3 regions of the Bradyrhizobium sp. CCGUVB14 genome follow, and region 1 is predicted to be linked to each of the others. Evidence: predicted binding sites of a transcription regulator. Region 1 holds the regulator's gene; each other region holds the start of a gene.
What was found. Region 1 encodes PhoB, which activates phosphate uptake and scavenging genes when phosphate is short. Its sites were predicted from a motif close to TGTCATNNANCTGTCAT; they were not measured.

Region 1 (6,042 bases):
ATCACGTTGACCGTGCTTGCCCTGAACATTGGCGCGCGCATCTTGAGCGCCGAGAGGACCGCAAAATGAGCGAAATGTCTGTTTCCGTCAGTACGCCCGCCGTTCATCCCGGCTCGCAGCCTCTGCCTGAAGCCCCGGCCAAGGTAACGGTGCGCAACCTCAACTTCTATTACGGCGAGCACCACGCGCTGAAGAACATCAATCTGGCGCTCGGCACCAACCGCGTCACGGCGTTCATCGGACCGTCGGGCTGCGGCAAGTCGACCCTGCTGCGCATCTTCAACCGGATGTACGACCTCTATCCGGGCCAGCGCGTCTCCGGTCAGCTGATGCTCGACCAGACCAACATCCTCGATCCCAAGCTCGACCTCAATCTGCTGCGCGCCCGCGTCGGCATGGTGTTCCAGAAGCCGACGCCGTTCCCGATGACGATCTACGAGAACATCGCCTTCGGCATCCGTCTCTACGAGAAGATCTCGAAGTCGGAGATGGACGACCGCGTCGAGAAGGCGCTGCGCGGCGGCGCGCTGTGGAACGAGGTCAAGGACAAGCTGAACGCCTCCGGCCTGTCGCTCTCCGGCGGCCAGCAGCAGCGCCTCTGCATTGCCCGCACCGTCGCGGTGCGGCCCGAGGTGATCCTGTTCGACGAGCCCTGCTCGGCGCTCGATCCGATCTCGACCGCGAAGGTCGAGGAGCTGATCCAGGAGCTGTCCGAGAATTACACGATCGCGATCGTGACCCACAACATGCAGCAGGCGGCCCGCGTCTCCGACAAGACCGCCTTCATGTATCTCGGCGAGTTGATCGAGTTCGACGACACCAGCAAGATCTTCACGTCGCCGTCCGACCGGCGCACGCAGGATTACATTACCGGCCGGTTCGGCTGAGGAGACAGGACATGGGTTCTGAACATACCGCAAAGGCCTTCGACACCGACCTCCAGGAGCTCACGCGCCTGGTTGCCGAGATGGGCGGCATCGCCGAGCGCATGATCGTCGATTCCGTCGACGCGCTGATCCGCCGTGATATCGCGCTCGGCCAGCGCGTCGTCACCATCGACGCCGAGCTCGACGCGCTGCAGAAGAAGATCGAGGAACGCGCCGTGCTCACGATCGCGCGCCGCCAGCCGATGGCGGTGGATCTGCGCGAAATCGTCGGCGCCATGCGCGTCGCGACCGATCTCGAACGCATCGGCGACCTCGCCAAGAACATGGGCAAGCGCGTCGCGGCGCTGGAGACGGATTTCCATCCGCTCAAGCTGTTCCGCGGCCTCGAGCACATGACCGACCTCGTGCAGCAGCAGGTCAAGTCGGTGCTGGACGCCTATGCCGCGCACGATCTGCCGGCGGCGATGGCGGTGTGGAAGGGCGACGAGGAAGTCGACGCCATCTGCACCTCGCTGTTCCGCGAGCTCCTCACCTATATGATGGAGGACCCGCGCAACATCTCGTTCTGCATCCATCTGATGTTCTGCGCCAAGAACATCGAGCGGATCGGCGACCACGCCACCAACATTGCCGAGACCGTGTTCTACATGATCGAAGGCCAGGCCATCACCGACAAGCGACCGAAGGGCGACATGACGACCTTCGCCACCACGGTCCCCAATACTTGAATCCTTAAGGAGCGACGACCCAATGGGCGCACGCATTATGGTGGTTGAAGACGAGGAAGCTCTCACCGAGCTCCTCCGCTACAACCTCGAGGGCGACGGCTATGACGTCGAGACGGTGATGCGCGGCGACGACGCCGACACCCGCCTCAAGGAGCACATCCCCGATCTGATCGTGCTCGACTGGATGCTGCCGGGGCTTTCCGGCATCGAGCTGTGCCGCCGGCTGCGGACGCGGTCCGACACCAAGCAGCTGCCGATCATCATGCTCACCGCGCGCGGCGAGGAGAGCGAGCGGGTGCGGGGCCTTGCGACCGGCGCCGACGACTACATCGTCAAGCCGTTCTCGGTGCCCGAGCTGCTGGCCCGGGTGAAGGGTCTGCTGCGGCGCGCAAGTCCCGAGCGGCTCGCAACCGTGCTCGCTTTCGGTGACATCGAGCTCGATCGCGAAAAGCGCCGCGTGGCGCGCTCGGGCCGGCCGATTGATCTCGGCCCCACCGAATATCGCCTGCTGGAGTTTTTCCTGGAGCACCCCGGTCGTGTGTTCTCGCGCGAGCAGCTGCTCGACAGCGTCTGGGGCCGCGATATCTATATCGACGAGCGCACCGTCGACGTGCATATCGGTCGCCTGCGCAAGCTGCTCAATCTTGGTCGCGAGCAGGATCCGATCCGCACGGTGCGCGGTGCGGGCTATGCGCTCGATGACCGGTTTGCGAAGGCCGAGCAGGCCTAAGGCTCTTGCAAGCAGACAAAATAAAAAGCGCGCTGGATGGCGCGCTTTTTTATTTCCCCGGTCGTCCCGGCCTTGTGCCGGGACGAGGTTAACTGGATGCGCTTACCGCGTGCCCGGCTTCGCCGGCGCGCGCCGCCGATCCGCTGCCGGCTGATACGCCACCCGCGAGTGCTGGGCGCAGTAGGGCAGGCCGGAGAGCGCCTTGCCGCCGCAGAAGAAGAAATCCGGGCTCGAGGGATCGCCGACCGGCCAGTGGCAGGTCGCCTCGTTCAATTCGAGCAGCGACAGCCGCTGGCTCATCGGCACCACGTTGTCGTAGGTGACCGGTTCAGCCTCGACTTCGACCTCGAAGGCCTGCGCCAGCGCGGTATTGCCACGCGCGATGGGCCTGCTCACCCGCATCATGTGCTGCGCCGGACGCGCCTTGCGCGGCCGCGGAGCTGCCGAGGACGGGCTCTTGGCGCGGCCCGACAGGCCGAGCCTGTGCACCTTGCCGATCACGGCGTTGCGGGTGACATTCCCAAGCTCAGCGGCGATCTGGCTGGCCGAAAGTCCGGCCTCCCAGAGCTTTTTCAACTGCTCGACGCGATCGTCGGACCAGGTCAAAACCGTCATTGTAACCTTTCCTTCGCCGCGCGCCTGCCATCCTGGGGCGGCACGACGAATGCCTAAGCTTCGAAAAACCCGTGCCGCCAGAATCCCTTAAGGTTCGCCGGGCGCAATGAGCCGCCCGAACGTTTACGCCGGTACATGAGGACTTTTGGGATCAGAACCGCTGCACGAGATGTCGTATCTGACAAGGCAAACGCTACAATATGGCGTGACTCACGCGCAAGAGTCCGACGACTCGCTTCCACATGTTCCGTGGCCAAAAACCCGCAAATCCGGCACCGCAAGACTACGGAATCAGCGTTTCGCGGGGCTTTCCGGGCGGCATTGACACCATTGGTGCCAGGCATAAGATGGCGATGCGTGCCGCCCTTAAAAGGCGGCACGTTTCGTTTTCCGGACCAATGATGCGCTGCGCAACGCACGCTCAGGCCGTCCGAAACATCCAAAGAGACCATCATGACCAACAGCGCAGCACCGCATTTGCTCCCCGTTTTCGCCAGGGCCGACATCGGTTTTGAGCGCGGTGAAGGCGTCTGGTTGATCGCGACCAATGGCGATCGCTATCTCGATTTCACCTCGGGCGTGGCAGTGAATGCGCTCGGCCATGCCCATCCTGCGCTGGTCAAGGCTCTGCAGGAGCAGGCGACAAAACTCTGGCACATGTCGAACCTGTTCCAGAGCCCGGATGGTGAGAAGCTCGCGGCGCGTCTCTGCAACGAGAGTTTTGCCGACTTCGTGTTCTTCTGTAATTCCGGCGCCGAAGCGCTGGAGGGCGTGATCAAGCTCGTCCGCCACCATCACTTCTCCAAGGGGCATCCGGAGCGCTACCGCATCATCACCTTCGAGGGCGCCTTCCACGGCCGCACGCTGGCGACGCTGGCTGCGACCGGCTCTGCAAAATATCTCGAAGGCTTTGGCCCGCCGATGGACGGTTTCGACCAGATCCCGCACGGTGACATCGAGGCCGTGAAGAAGGCGATCGGTCCGCAGACCGCCGGTATCCTGATCGAGCCGATCCAGGGCGAGGGTGGCGTGCGTTCGGCGCCTCCCGGCTTCCTCAAGGCGCTGCGTCAGCTCTGCGACGAGAAGGGCCTGCTGCTCGCCTTCGATGAAGTGCAGACCGGCATGGGCCGCACCGGCGATCTCTTCGCCCATCGGCGCACCGGCGTCACGCCTGACGTGATGTCGCTGGCGAAGGCGCTCGGCGGCGGCTTCCCGATCGGCGCGGTGCTGGCGACCGCGGAAGCGGCCTCCGGCATGGGGCCCGGCTCGCACGGCTCGACCTTCGGCGGCAATCCGCTGGCGATCTCGGCCGCGAACGCAGTGCTCGACGTCATGCTCAAGCCCGGCTTCTTCGACCATGTGCAGAAGATGTCGCTGCTGCTGAAGCAGAAGCTTGCCTCCGTGATCGACCGTCATCCCGATGTCGTCAGCGAAGTTCGCGGCGAGGGGCTCCTGATCGGCATCAAGGCCGTGGTGCCCTCCGGCGATCTGGTCGCAGCGCTTCGCAACGAAAAACTGCTCACCGTCGGGGCCGGCGACAATGTCGTGCGCTTCCTGCCGCCCTTGATCGTCACCGAAGCCGAGATCGAGGACAGCGTCGGGCGGCTCGAACGCGCCTGCACTGCGCTGACCGGCAACAAGCGGGCGGCAAGCTGATGAGCAAGACGCCGAAGCACTTCCTGGACATCAACGAGCTGCCGCTGTCGGAGCTCAAGAGCATGCTCGCGGCCTCCTCCGCCATGAAGGCGAAGCAGAAGGCACATCAGCCGGTCAGGCCGCTCGAGGGCAAGACGCTGGCGATGATCTTCGAACGCCCGTCGACCCGCACGCGGGTGTCGTTCGACGTCGCCATGCGCCAGCTCGGCGGCGAGCCGATCATGCTCACGGGTGCCGAGATGCAGCTCGGCCGCGGCGAGACCATTGCCGACACCGCGCGCGTGCTGTCGCGCTATGTCGACGCCATCATGATCCGCATCCTCAATCACGAGGCGCTGCTGGAGCTCGCTGCGAATGCGACCGTGCCCGTGATCAACGGCCTGACGCGGCGCTCGCACCCGTGCCAGGTGATGGCCGATCTCATGACCTACGAGGAGCATCGCGGCCCGATCGAAGGTCGCACCGTGGCCTGGACCGGCGACGACAACAACGTGCTGGCGTCCTGGGCTCATGCCGCCGAACGTTTCAAGTTCAACCTCAATGTCGCGACCCCGCCGGAGCTCGCTCCGAAGAAGGTGATGCGCGACTTCATCAAGGCCACCAACGCGCCGATCGTGCTCGGCACCGATCCCGAGGCCGCGGTGAAGGGCGCCGATTGCGTCGTCACCGACACCTGGGTGTCTATGGGCGACAAGGAAGGTGAGCACCGTCACAACGTGCTCAAGCCCTACCAGGTCAATTCGAAGCTGATGTCGCTGGCCAAGCCCGACGCGCTGTTCATGCACTGTCTGCCCGCCCATCGCGGCGAGGAGGTCACCGACGAGGTGATCGACGGCCCGCAATCGGTCGTGTTCGACGAGGCCGAAAACCGCCTGCATGCGCAGAAGGGCATTTTGGCCTGGTGCTTTGACGCGGTGAAGTAGAGATACGTGCGAGTGTGTGGCCGCGCTGGCGGCTCCATCCTCCGCTGTCGTCCCGGACAAGCGTAAGCGCAGATCCGGGACCCATAACCACAGGCAGTGGTTTTGCGAGGACTCGGAGTTGTCATCTCGCACGATGACGTCATCCTGTGGTTATGGATCCCGGGTTCGCGCTTCGCGCGCTCCGGGACGACATCCAGTTTGAGGCTGCTTCGTACAACGACACCTGCATCCGGAACGCACCACCTCGCGCCCCCTTCCATTTCCCGTCCTCCGACCCCAGATAAAGCGCCATGGTTTCCCAATCCCCTGACATGAAAACCGGGTCTGAAGGCCCGGTTCGCGCACCATCCGCGGTTCCCATCGATGATGCCGTGTTGCCCTACGAGGTCGATGCGCTCGATGTGCGTGGGCGCCTGGTTCGGCTTGGCCCCGCGCTCGACGAGATCCTGACCAAGCACGATTATCCCGCGCCGGTCGGCAAGCTGCTCGGCGAGGCCATCGTG
Region 2 (6,042 bases), 9.0 Mb from region 1:
TCCGTGGCTTCCACCCTGCGCGGCATGGCGCGCGCGGCCGACGGCAAGCTGGCGCTGGTCGAGATGAAGGCGGTCGACGACACCTATCCGATGCTCGGACAGCTCACGCTGGCGCCGCAAGTCCCGCTGACCGACCTGCTCGCGGAGCGCGACGGCGCATTCGGTGCCGCCGCCGATCCGACCCTTCTTGCGCGTCTCTCCCTCAAGATCGGCGACCGCGTCACCATCGGCTCGGCGACGTTCCAGATTCGCTCCAGCGTCGAGGCCGAGCCCGACAAGCTCGCCGGCGGCATCGGCTTTGGTCCGCGCTTCCTGATCAGCGAGGCGGCCCTGCGCGCCACCGGACTGATCCAGCCGGGCAGCCTGGTGCGCTGGGTCTACCGCGTCAAACTGCCGGACACCGCCAACAGCGATCGTGCCACCGACGCCTTTATCGCGGACGCGCGCAACGCCGCGCCGCAGGCCGGCTGGGAAGTCCGCAGCCGCTCCAATGCCTCGCCGCAGCTCGAGCGCAATATCGGCCGCTTCACGCAGTTCCTGACCCTGGTCGGCCTCGCCGCCCTGCTGGTCGGCGGCGTCGGCGTCGCCAACGCCGTGAAGAGCCATATCGATCGCCGGCTCGAGGTGATCGCGGCCTTCAAGGCCGTCGGCGCCACGGGCCGCGACGTGTTCGGCATCTACCTCGCGCAAGTCGTCCTGCTCGCCGGGATCGGCTCGGTGATCGGGCTGGCGCTCGGCGCCGCGATGCCATTTGCCATCGTCGGCCTGTTCGGAAAACTGCTGCCGCTGCCGGTGGTGCCGGCCGTGCATGCCGACGAGCTCGCGCTGTCCTTTGTCTACGGCCTGCTGACCGCGCTTGCCTTCGGCCTGTGGCCGCTCGGGCGCGTGCACGACGTGCCGGTCGCCGCACTGTTCCGCGATACCATTGCTTCCGAATGGCACCGGCCACGCTGGAGCTATCTCGCATTCATGGGTGTCGTGGTCGTCCTGCTGGTTGCGGTCGTGATCGGCCTGTCCTTCGACAAGCGCATCGCCGCGGTGTTCGTGGCCTCCTCCGTCGTCGTGTTCGCCGTGCTGCGTGGCGTCGCCGCCGTGCTGATGGCGATCGCGCGCCGGCTGCCGCGCACGCGCTTCACCATGCTGCGGCTGGCGATCGCCAACATCCACCGGCCGGGCGCGCTGACGCCCTCGGTCGTGCTCTCGCTCGGGCTTGGGCTGGCCGTGCTCGTCACCATCACCCAGATCGACGGCAATCTGCGCCGGCAGTTCCTGGCCGCGCTGCCCGATCGCGCGCCGGCGTTCTACTTCATCGACATTCCGAGCACCCAGGCCGCACCGTTCGACGATTACCTGCGCCGGATCGCCCCTGGCGCGAAGGTCGAGGACGTGCCGATGCTGCGCGGGCGCATCGTCGCCGCCCGCGGCGTCCGTGCCGAGGACCTCAAGCCAACCACCGATTCCGAATGGGTGCTGCAGAGCGACCGCGGCCTGACCTATACCGGCGAGCTGCCGAAGGGCTCCAAGGTGGTCGAGGGCGAGTGGTGGGGCGCCGACTATTCCGGCCCGCCGCTGGTCTCGATGGAGAAGAAGATCGCCGACGGGCTTGGGCTGAAGCTCGGTGACGAAATCGTCGTCAACGTGCTCGGCCGCGACATCCCGGCGAAGATCGGCAATCTCCGCACCATCGACTGGCAGGGGCTCGGCATCAATTTCGTGCTGGTGTTCTCGCCGAACGCGTTCAAGGGCGCGCCACACACCCACATCGCGACGCTGACCGAAGCCGGCGGCGATGCGACCGGCGACGGCAATATCATCAAGCAGGTCGCGGACGCTTACCCAATGGTGACGAGCGTGCGCGTGCGCGAGGTGATGGAGACGGTCGGCGCGGTCGTGACCAATCTCGCACTCGCCATCCGCGGCGCCAGCGCCGTGACCCTGATCTCGGCGATCCTGGTGCTGGGCGGCGCGCTCGCCGCCGGCCATCGCCACCGGGTCTATGACGCGGTGATCCTGAAGACGCTCGGCGCCACGCGGCTGCGGCTGCTCGGCGCCTATGCGCTCGAATATCTCCTGATCGGCCTTGCCACCGCGGTGTTCGGCGTGATCGCCGGCAGCATCGCGGCCTGGATGATCGTGACGCGGCTGATGACCCTGACCTTCGTCTGGCAGGCCGGCAGCGCGGCCGGCGTGGTGGTCGCCGCCCTGGTCGTCACCGTCGGGCTCGGGCTCGCCGGCACGCTGCTGGCGTTGAACAAAAAGCCCGCCACAGTGTTGCGCAATTTGTGACAAAAGGTAGCGGGTGACTACGCCGGAGCGGAAACGCACGATTCTTGCGATTAACCACGCCTACTCGTCTGGATTGCGCGACAAGGGCGACATTCGGCCGCGCGTGGACGGTTGCAGCGAATGTGTTAGTTTCCCACATATCGGATGGGTTCGGAGACCCGATTGTTAGCCAAAATTAATGTCGGCAGACATCGGTATCCGAGATAGAATTAGACGACCCGGCGGCATGGCAACCCTCGTGCCGGACCGGGCAACCAACGGGAATTCGACCATGTCGGACCTAGACCGCAATTACGCTTCTCCTTTCGGCCGGGCCGCCGGGCGTGTTGACGCCGCGACGGTCGACGCCGGTCTGCGCGCCTACATGCTGCGCATCTACAATTACATGAGCATCGGCCTGGCCATCACCGGTCTGGCCGCGCTCGGCGTTTACATGGCTGCCGTGACTGACGTTCCGACCCCGGAAGCCGTCCGCGTCGGCAAGCTGTTCCTGACGCCGTTCGGCTACGCGATGTTCGTGAGCCCGCTGAAGTATCTGTTCATGCTGGCGCCGCTCGCCATGGTGTTCGTGATCTCGGCCGGCATCAACCGTCTCGCCCCCTCGACCGCCCAGATCCTGTTCTGGGTGTTCTCGGCGCTGATGGGCATCTCGCTGTCCTCGATCTTCCTGGTGTACACGCACACCTCGATCGTGCGGGTGTTCTTCATCACCGCGGCGACCTTCGGCGCGCTGAGCCTCTACGGCTACACCACCAAGCGTGACATGAGCGGCATGGGCTCGTTCCTGTTCATGGGCCTGATCGGCATCATCATCGCGAGCCTGGTCAACCTGTTCCTGGCCAGCACGGCGCTGCAGTTCATCGTGTCGGTGGTCGGCGTCCTCGTGTTCGCGGGCCTCACCGCCTGGGATACGCAGCGCCTGAAGAACGACTACATCTACGGCTACGCCTCGGCCGGCGGTGACATCGCCGAGCGTGCGGCGATCTCCGGTGCGCTGTCGCTGTACTTGAACTTCATCAACCTGTTCACGCTGCTGCTGCAGCTCCTCGGCCAGCGCGACTAAGCGCCAGACCCGAGAGAACGGACACGAACCCCGGCCGAAAGGCCGGGGTTTTTGTTTGGGGCTGGCTCTCGCGACAACTTGTTGTCCGCAAAAGCCTTTGGCGAAGACGGAAGCAATCCAGAGCCCCGACGCGGACGCATTTCTGGATTGCTTCGCTGCGCTCGCAATGACGGGTAAGGAAGCATCCCTGCCCCTTCCAGCCGTGGCGAGAACGCTCTAATCTTCCCCCCATGTCCGCACCCGAAATCAGGCCCACCATCGAGGCCGACCTCCCCGCCATCACCGCCATCTATCAGCAGGCCGTCCGCGAGGGCACCGCGACGTTCGAGCTGGAGCCGCCCGACCTCGCCGAAATGACGCGGCGCTATCGCGCGCTGGTCGACGGTGGCTATCCCTATTTCGTCGCCATCCTCGACGGCCGCGTCGCCGGCTACGCCTATGCCGGCGCCTACCGGCCCCGTCCGGCCTATCGCTTCACGGTCGAGAACTCGATCTATCTCGACCCCTCCTTCCACCGCCGCGGCATCGGCTCGATGCTGCTGGAGCGGCTGATCACCGAATGCGAGGGGCGCGGCTTCCGCCAGATGATCGCGGTGATCGGCGATTCCGCCAATGCCGGCTCGATCGGCGTGCACACCAGGGGCGGCTTCAAGATGATCGGCACGCATCCGAATGTCGGCCTGAAATTCGGCCGCTGGCTGGATACGGTGATGATGCAGCGGGATCTCGGCGAGGGCGCGAAGACGGTGCCGGGGCAATAAGTCTCGTAGGGTGGGCAAAGGCGCGAAGCGCCGTGCCCACCATCTCTCTCTATCTCAAAAGGTCGTGGGCACGCTTCGCTTTGCCCACCCTACGGCACCGTTCGCTTGGCTACACCACCGCCAGCTTCCGGTCGATCACCAGCAGCACGCGGTCGAGCTCGTGGCCGCGGCGCAGGATCAGGCCGGTCGCCGTGATCACGCTGTACATGCCCTGCTTGCGGGCCAGCCGCGGATCCTTCTCGATGCGATAGATCGGCACTTCGGAGGCGCGGCGATAGACCGAGAACACCGCACGGTCCTTCAGGAAGTCGATGGCATAGTCGCGCCACTCGCCGTCGGCCACCATGCGGCCATAGAGATTGAGAATTCGGTTCAGCTCGAGCCGGTTGAACGTCACCCGGTTCGGCTGGGCGTTCGCAGCGGCGGGGCGCGCCACTGCGCGCTGCTCGCTCGGATCGGCATCCTCCGGCGTCAAACTCATGCAGCGCCTCCTGTCGCATCAGCACGACCCGCCTCCGCGAAGACCGTCCCCGGAGCCGCGGATCATGACAATTGCATGATTGCGCCAACCGTTCCCCGCCGCAAGGGCCTCTTGAAGGACCTCTTGAGGGACCGCCGCTCAGCTCGCCCGGGTTGCGAATCATGACACACGCAACGGTGGAACTTCTCAGCGGCAAACCGTCACGGGATCGTTAGCAAGAATCACAGGATCGCCGCTTTTCCGCCCATCGCCCGCCGCCCTGCATTGCGAAAAGACTTATGTGCGTTGACCCGGTCCTTTCGGTTCCGGATTCCTCAGCCCCCAGCCCCCCGGGGTCGGACAGGATCGGGTCTGTACGCGCGACAAGGAGGGCCAACGCAAGTTGGTCCTTTTTTGTTTGTGTCGGGGTGTTGCCGCCGCGACGAACTGCTCTCCGAACATCCGCGCGAAGCCTCTCGCCCCTCATCCTGAGGAGCCGCGCATTCGCGGCGTCTCGAAGGATGAAAGGCCGGGATGCGTCAGCGGGCCTGCATGGCTCGAGACGCGCGCAAGAGCGCGCTCCTCATCATGATGATTGAGATGGAGTACGTGGCAGAGCGAATGCGAAGCGCGCTTCAGTGCAGCGACGTGTACGCCGCGCCCAGCATCGCACCGGGCTTCTCGCGGCTGCCGTCCTGGACATAGACCACCGCGCCGTCGACGCCATCGCGCGAGGTGAGATTCTCCAGCGGGACCGTCCAGCTTTCCGGATGTCCGTTCCAGTCGCCGACCTTGAGCAGATTGCGCACGACGTTGTGGTAGGTGATCTGCTGACCGCGATTTTCGCCGCGGCTGATTTCGATCGGCACCGACTTCGCAATCGAGCAGATCCAGACCTCGCCGTGCGAGATCGCCGGCTCTTTGCTCGCGGCCACCGACACGTTGATCTGCTTGCCCGCCAGCGACATCGTCACCGGCACGCTCATCACGCCAGTGCTCGTGTCGGTCTTGTCGATCGCGTTTTCGATGCCGGAGCGATCGCTGCCGATGACGTGGGTGGCGCCGTTGACCACGACCTGCGGCGTGTAGACCTCGCGGTCACCGCGCATGCGTGAATAGGCGCGCTGCCGCGCCGAGAAACGTGAATCTGCCAGCGTGTCCTTCCAGCCGAGATAATCCCAATAGTCGATCGGCATGCTCAGCGCGATGATCGAAGGATCCTTGGCGAGGTCGCCGATGACTTTGTCGGCGGGCGGGCAGGACGAGCAGCCCTGCGACGTGAAGAGCTCGACCACGGCGCGGGGATCGGCCTGGGCGGGACGGATGACAGCGACGATAGCGCAGATGCCGAGCGCTCCCGACCAGAGTGCGCCGGACCATCGCGAAACCAAATGAGAAGCCATCATTCCAGTCATGTCGAACGTCACATCTCGTCGTCGGGGAGGGATATCCTATCGCCTGATGGTCACCGT
Region 3 (6,042 bases), 7.0 Mb from region 1:
GGTAATTGAGGGAGCGCGGGCATGAGCCGCATCTTCGGCGCAGTGCGCCAGAACGGATATGTGGTGCGGGACATCCAGGCCGCGATGACACACTGGATCGAGGTGATGGGCGTCGGTCCCTGGTACTACATGGACCGCGTCAAGACCGACTGGTTCCGCCATCGCGGCCGGGACTCATCCGTCGAGATGAGCATCGCGCTGGCGAACTCCGGCGATCTCCAGATCGAGCTGATCCAGCAACGCAACGACGCGCCCTCACTCTACAAGGAGTTCCTGGATGCGGGCCATGAAGGCCTGCAGCACATGTCCTACTGGAGCCACGACTACCAGGCGCTCTACGACAAGGCGTTGGGGCTTGGCTACAGGATCGGCCATGAAGGCCAGATCGGCGGCGACAGAGGACGCTTCGCCTATTTCGATACGCAAGCCCACCCGGGCACGATCATCGAGATCTCCGACATCAGCGGCACCAAGGGACCTTTCTTCGAGAAGGTCCGGCAGGCCGCGATGAACTGGGACGGCACGCGGCCGATCCGCGAGGTTGGCGGCGCGAAGTCGTAGAACCTCTTCGCCTCGGAACCTCGCCCGCGTTCCCGGGCGGTCGAACCGTGCTATCCTGCCCGTGATAGCCAACCTTCAGCGAGGCAAGCATGTCCAGCACTGACAAGGTTTTCGCCGGCTCGGTTCCAAAACTCTACGACGAATATCTGGTGCCGCTGATCTTCTCGATCTATGCCGACGACCTTGCCAAGCGCGTCGCTGCGCTGTCGCCCTCGGACCTGCTCGAGATCGCCGCCGGCACCGGCGCCGTGACGCGGGCCGTGGCGGCGCTGCTGCCCGCCGGTGTCCGCTATGTCGCGACCGACCTCAACGAGCCCATGCTCGCGGTCGCGAAGCAGCGTCAGGGCGATGACCCGCGCATGACCTGGCGTCAGGCCGATGCGCTGACGCTGCCCTTCGACGACGCTGCGTTCGACGTCGTCTGCTGCCAGTTCGGCGCCATGTTCTTCCCGGATCGCAGCAAGGGATATGCGGAAACGAAGCGGGTGTTGAAGCCGAACGGCACGTATTTGTTCAGTGTCTGGGATCGTATCGAAGACAATGTGTTCGCCGACGACGCGACGATCACGCTCGGCAAGATGTTTCCCGACAATCCGCCGCTGTTCATGGCGCGGACGCCGCACGGCTATCACGACAAGGCCGTCATCAAGGCCGATCTCGAACGCGCGGGCTTCAAGGACATATCGATCGAAACGCTGACGGCGATGAGCCGCGCGCCCTCGGCAGAATACGTGGCGATCGCGTATTGCCAGGGCACGCCGCTGCGCGGCGAGATCGAGGCCAGGGATGCGAGCAAGCTCGAGGCCGCGACCGATGCCGTTGCCGAGGCGATCCGGAAGCGTCATGGATCCGGGCCTGTCGAGGCGAAGATTCAGGCCCTGGTGATCACGGCGAGGCCGTAGCGGCAGGAGCCGCTACGCTCACGCCCCGTGCCTACCAAAGGCTCCGCTGCATCGGCTGCGCCGGTTGATAGTACTGGTACTGGCCAGCGCGGCGGCGCGGATTGACGGGCTGCGGATTCGGATCGCGCTGCCCGAAGAAGAAGAAGCCATTGCCGCCAAATGCGCCGCCATTGCCCCAGCCATCGTCGCTCGCCATTTCCACCGGCGGTGCGGTCGGCTTGCGGGTGATGAAGCCGCCTTGCGGATGGTTGCTCAACACCGCGACGAACTCGGTGCGGTAGTTGGTCTCGGCGCTCAGCGGCTCGTCCGAGATGATGATCGACGAGCGCGGCAATGCGGTCGGCCCGATGCGATCCCACACCTCCTGCGGGATCGTGATGCGGTCGAGCGCGTCCTTCGCGCTGTCGCCTTCGTCGATGGTGACGACGCTCCAGCGCAGGCCGCTGTCGTTCTTCGCCATGGCGGTGAAGATGTGCGTGCCGAGCGGCTGGTCGGGATTGCGGATGGTGACGGGAACCTCGATGCTGGTGTCGAACACCTCGCCGCCGCCATCAGGCGCCGGCTTGTGGGTGTTGCGCCGGACATAGAGCTTCTGTGTCGAGCGGCTGATGTAGACCGAGACCGGCTCCATCGCGAGCTTTGCGTCGGTCGCAGCCTTCACGGCTTCGGCCTTCTTGGTCGCGGCCGCCTTGGCGGCGTCCTTTGTCGCGGCAACCGCATCGCGCTTCGGCTGCGCCGCAGCCTTGGCGGCGTCCAGCTGGGTCGCGGCATCCGTCGCCTTTGCCGCGGCCTTCTGCTTCAGCTCATCGGCCTTTGCCTTGGCCTGGTCGGTCTTGGCGTTCGCGACGAGCTTGTCGGCATAGGCATTCTCGGCATCGGCGCGGGCCTTCTGCTGCTCGAGCTTGCGCAGCGACGCCGGAAGCGATTGCGCGTCCTTCGCCGCTGCCGTCGCGGCCTTCTTCGCCTCGTCGGCGGCCTGGATTACTTCCTCCGCCTGCGCGGAGAGCTTGTCGGCACGCGCGGGCGCCGCCGCAATGGCTTCCTTGCTCGGCACGAACAGCGAGGGATGCGAGAAATCGACCGGAGCGGCATCCATCGGCGAGATGATCACCCGCATGCCGATATTGGTCTTGTCGAACAGGCCCTCGGCGAAGTTGAAGGGCATGCGCACGCAGCCGTGCGAGGCGGCATAGCCGGGCAGCGGCCCGCCATGCAGCGCGATGCCGTTCCAGGTGATGCGCTGCATGTTCGGCATCCAGGCATCGTCATACATCGAGGAGTGGTGGTCCTTGTCCTTCTCGACGACGGCGAAGACGCCGGCGGGCGTCTCGCGTCCGGTCGTGCCGGTCGAGACGGGCGCGCGGAGGATCCAGCCCTCGGCATCGTAGAACGTGACCTGCTGGCTCTTGATCGACACGATCGCCATGATCGGTTCGCCGGCCTCGCGCTGCGCCACCGCCTCGGCGATCTGGCGCGGCTGCTTGGCGGCAAGGGCCTCGCTCGGGGCAGCCAGCGCGACCGCCGCCGCGAACATCACGATTCCGGGAGCCCTCCAACGCCGCATCGCTTTCCTGGATTGCGCCGTCGTCATCAGGTCTTTCATGCCATTCCCCGGTTGCGTGTCCGCACTTGCGTCGATCACCGATCAGATTGCGATCTTTGGATTAAGAAATCGCAGCCACCATCCGTTCCGTTTCCGGCGATATTCGGTCCGTTCCGGCGACGAAACTCTCATATACGACGGTCCGTGCGGGCGGAAGGGCGGTTCGGGGCCGGGGCTGGCCCGGAGCTGGCCGGCGCGCTGCGGCAGAATGTCAGCCCTTGGAGGCGCCCCGACGGGATGTGACTGGAATCACAGAGAATTGCGTCAGGCCGCGGGAACATTGGCGGTAAATTCGCCAAACAGCGCACCGGAGGATGAACGGGTGTCCTCGACTCTCTCGCAGATTGCCGCGACCGTGGCCGGGCTGGCGCTGCTCGCGACCGGCTTCATCGTCTTTTCCAGAGGCGCGACCACGAGCCTGGTTAAAAGCCTTGCGGTCTCGCTGTCGCTGGCCGTGCTTGCAGCTGTCCTGATCGCAGTTGCCCGCAATCTCGGATCGTGAGTCGCACCGGCTTCACATCACATTGCAACCGAACCAGATGGTTCTGATTTCCATTACATTTTTGTGACGTAAACCACAGAGGCTCGTGGAGCGCGCTGCTAGCTTCGCGCCCATGATGAAACATCTCAGACTCCCGATCGTCCTCACCGCGCTCGTCGTCGCGACGCAGAGCTTCGCCGCCGACACCACGGGCGCCGGCTCAACCTTCGTCTCGCCCGTGATGGCGAAATGGATCGACGCCTACAAGGCGAAGACCGGCAACACGGTCAGCTATCAGGCGGTTGGATCGAGCATCGGCATCGGCTTGATCAAGAAGGCCACCGTCGATTTCGGCGCCACGGACATGCCGCTCGATCCCAAGGAACTCGAGAAGCTCGGCATGATCCAGTTTCCGATCGTGATCGGCGGCGTCGTTCCGGTCGTCAACATCGACGGCGTGAAGCCCGGCCAGATGCATTTTTCGCGCGAGGTGCTCGCGGGCATCTATCTCGGCAGGATCAAGAGCTGGAACGATCCGGCCATTCGCGCCATCAACCCTGAACTGAGGCTGCCGAACGCGCCGATCACCGTCGTGCATCGCATCGACGGCTCCGGTACGACCTTCAACTGGTCGAACTACCTCTCCAAGGTCAGCCCGCAATGGAAGAGTGCTGTCGGCGAAGGCACTGCGGTCGAATGGCCGGTCGGCGTCGGCGGACGCGGCAATGACGGTGTCGCCTCGCTTGTCGGCCTCGTGCCCGGCTCAATCGGTTACCTCGAATATGCCTATGCGCTGCAACGGCTCGACAAGATCTCGTTCGGCGTGGTGCAGAACAGCACCGGCAATTTCGTCGTTCCCGACGCCGCGTCGTTCCAGGCGGCGGCTTCGAGCGCGGACTGGACGGCGGACAGGGATTTCCATCTCGTCCTCACCGACGCGCCGGGCGCGGATGCCTATCCGATCACGGCGACGACGTTCGTGGTGATGCCGAAGCAGCCGAAGGCGCCGGAGCGATCGGCGGCCGCCATCGACTTCGTGCGCTGGTCGCTGGAGAACGGGAAGACAGAGGCCGAAACGCTCAACTATGTTCCGCTGCCGCAAACCCTGGTCCAGCAGGTCGAAATGTACTGGCAGCAGAGCTTTGGACCGGCGACCATGACGGCGTCGGCCGGCAGCAAGCGGTAACGTTCCCCGATTGGCGCGCCGCTTTTATGGCGCGCCAACGGCTTTGTTTGCGACGAGCGCTTCGATCTCGGCGTCGCTCAGGCCGGCCTCGCGCAGCACCTCGCGCGAATGCTCGCCCAGGCGCGGTGCCATGCGGTGGATGCCCGCCGGGCTCTCCGAAAATTTCGTCGCCGGACGCGCCTGGCGAATCTTCCCCTCGGTCGGGTGATCGATATCCGCAAACAATCCGACGGCCGCGAGATGCTGCTGCTCGCCGATCTCGGTCAATTTGGCAAAGGCGGTGTGCGGCACGTCCAGCTGCAGCAATAGCTCCTCCCACTCCGCCGTGGTGCGGGTCGGCCCGATCTCGCTCATGCGGTCGTAGATCTTGTCGATATTCTGCGAGCGCAGCACGGGATCGCGCACGCCGAGCTCGTCGCTCAATTCCGGCCGGCCGACGGCCTCGAAGAAGGCGCACCAATTGTCCCCGGAATAAGGCAGCATCGTCAGCCAGCCATCTTTGGTCTTCACCGGACGCCGGTTCTTCATGCGCTTGTAGCCGGTCGGGCCGATCGGCGGATCGAAGGCGTGTCCGCCCAGCATCTCGATGCTGTTGAAGCCCGCAATCGTCTCCAGCATCGGCACCTCGACCATCTGGCCCTGGCCCGTGCGCTCGCGCCTGAACAAGGCGGCCGACACCGCACCGACCATCGCCATGGCGCAGATCTTGTCGCCGATCAGGCTCGGAACGAATTCCGGCTCCTCGTCGGATCCGATCGATGATGCGAGGCCCGATGCCGCCTGGATGATCTCGTCGAAGGCAGGCCGCGCGGCCCACGGACCGTCCTGGCCGAAACCGGTCGCGGCCGCATAGATCAGCCGCGGGTTGAGCTTTGCGCAGTCTCCATAACCGAAGCCGAGCCGCGCCATTGCGGCCGGCCGCACATTGGTGACGAGCGCATCGACCGTCGGGATCAGCTTCGCCAGTGCCGCCTTGCCGTCAGGATGCTTGAGATCAAGCGCAAGGCTGCGCTTGTTGCGGTTGACCGCCATGAACTGGCCGCTCATGCCGCGATTCCTAAACACGCCGGTATAGCGCCAGGTGTCGCCCGACGGCGGCTCGATCTTGATGACGTCGGCGCCCCAGTCGCCGAGCATCTGTGCGGCGTAGGGACCGAACAGCACGCTCGTCAGATCGAGAACACGGATTCCGCTGAGGGGGCCGGTTGGTGCCATCGTCTCTTCACTGTCGTTGGAGGAAGCATTCACGGTGGGCGTTACAAGCGGACAAGGCTCGTGCCCTGCCCGCTTGTCACGATCGATCGAGACT

Region 2: a site for PhoB is predicted at 4,656-4,672, ahead of NLM32_RS02190 (DUF2794 domain-containing protein). Genes of this name have one in related genera too.
Region 3: a site for PhoB is predicted at 3,621-3,637, ahead of pstS (phosphate ABC transporter substrate-binding protein PstS). Genes of this name have one in related genera too.

What each region holds. Positions count from the first base shown of each region.
Region 1 is NZ_JANADS010000001.1:9,482,379-9,488,420, reverse strand. It holds gene pstA (phosphate ABC transporter permease PstA) at 1-69, shown strand, start outside; gene pstB (phosphate ABC transporter ATP-binding protein PstB) at 66-887, shown strand; gene phoU (phosphate signaling complex protein PhoU) at 899-1,615, shown strand; gene phoB (phosphate regulon transcriptional regulator PhoB) at 1,638-2,345, shown strand; gene NLM32_RS44420 (GcrA family cell cycle regulator) at 2,448-2,960, opposite strand; gene NLM32_RS44415 (aspartate aminotransferase family protein) at 3,414-4,616, shown strand; gene argF (ornithine carbamoyltransferase) at 4,616-5,539, shown strand; gene NLM32_RS44405 (Hsp33 family molecular chaperone) at 5,830-6,042, shown strand, end outside.
Region 2 is NZ_JANADS010000001.1:443,298-449,339, reverse strand. It holds gene NLM32_RS02205 (ABC transporter permease) at 1-2,286, shown strand, start outside; gene NLM32_RS02200 (Bax inhibitor-1/YccA family protein) at 2,558-3,349, shown strand; gene NLM32_RS02195 (GNAT family N-acetyltransferase) at 3,580-4,110, shown strand; gene NLM32_RS02190 (DUF2794 domain-containing protein) at 4,220-4,591, opposite strand; gene NLM32_RS02185 (thioredoxin family protein) at 5,206-5,985, opposite strand.
Region 3 is NZ_JANADS010000001.1:2,461,861-2,467,902, reverse strand. It holds gene NLM32_RS11390 (VOC family protein) at 22-561, shown strand; gene NLM32_RS11385 (class I SAM-dependent methyltransferase) at 651-1,463, shown strand; gene NLM32_RS11380 (L,D-transpeptidase) at 1,495-3,066, opposite strand; gene NLM32_RS11375 (hypothetical protein) at 3,389-3,568, shown strand; gene pstS (phosphate ABC transporter substrate-binding protein PstS) at 3,681-4,733, shown strand; gene NLM32_RS11365 (CaiB/BaiF CoA-transferase family protein) at 4,758-5,948, opposite strand; gene NLM32_RS11360 (ABC transporter substrate-binding protein) at 6,041-6,042, opposite strand, start outside.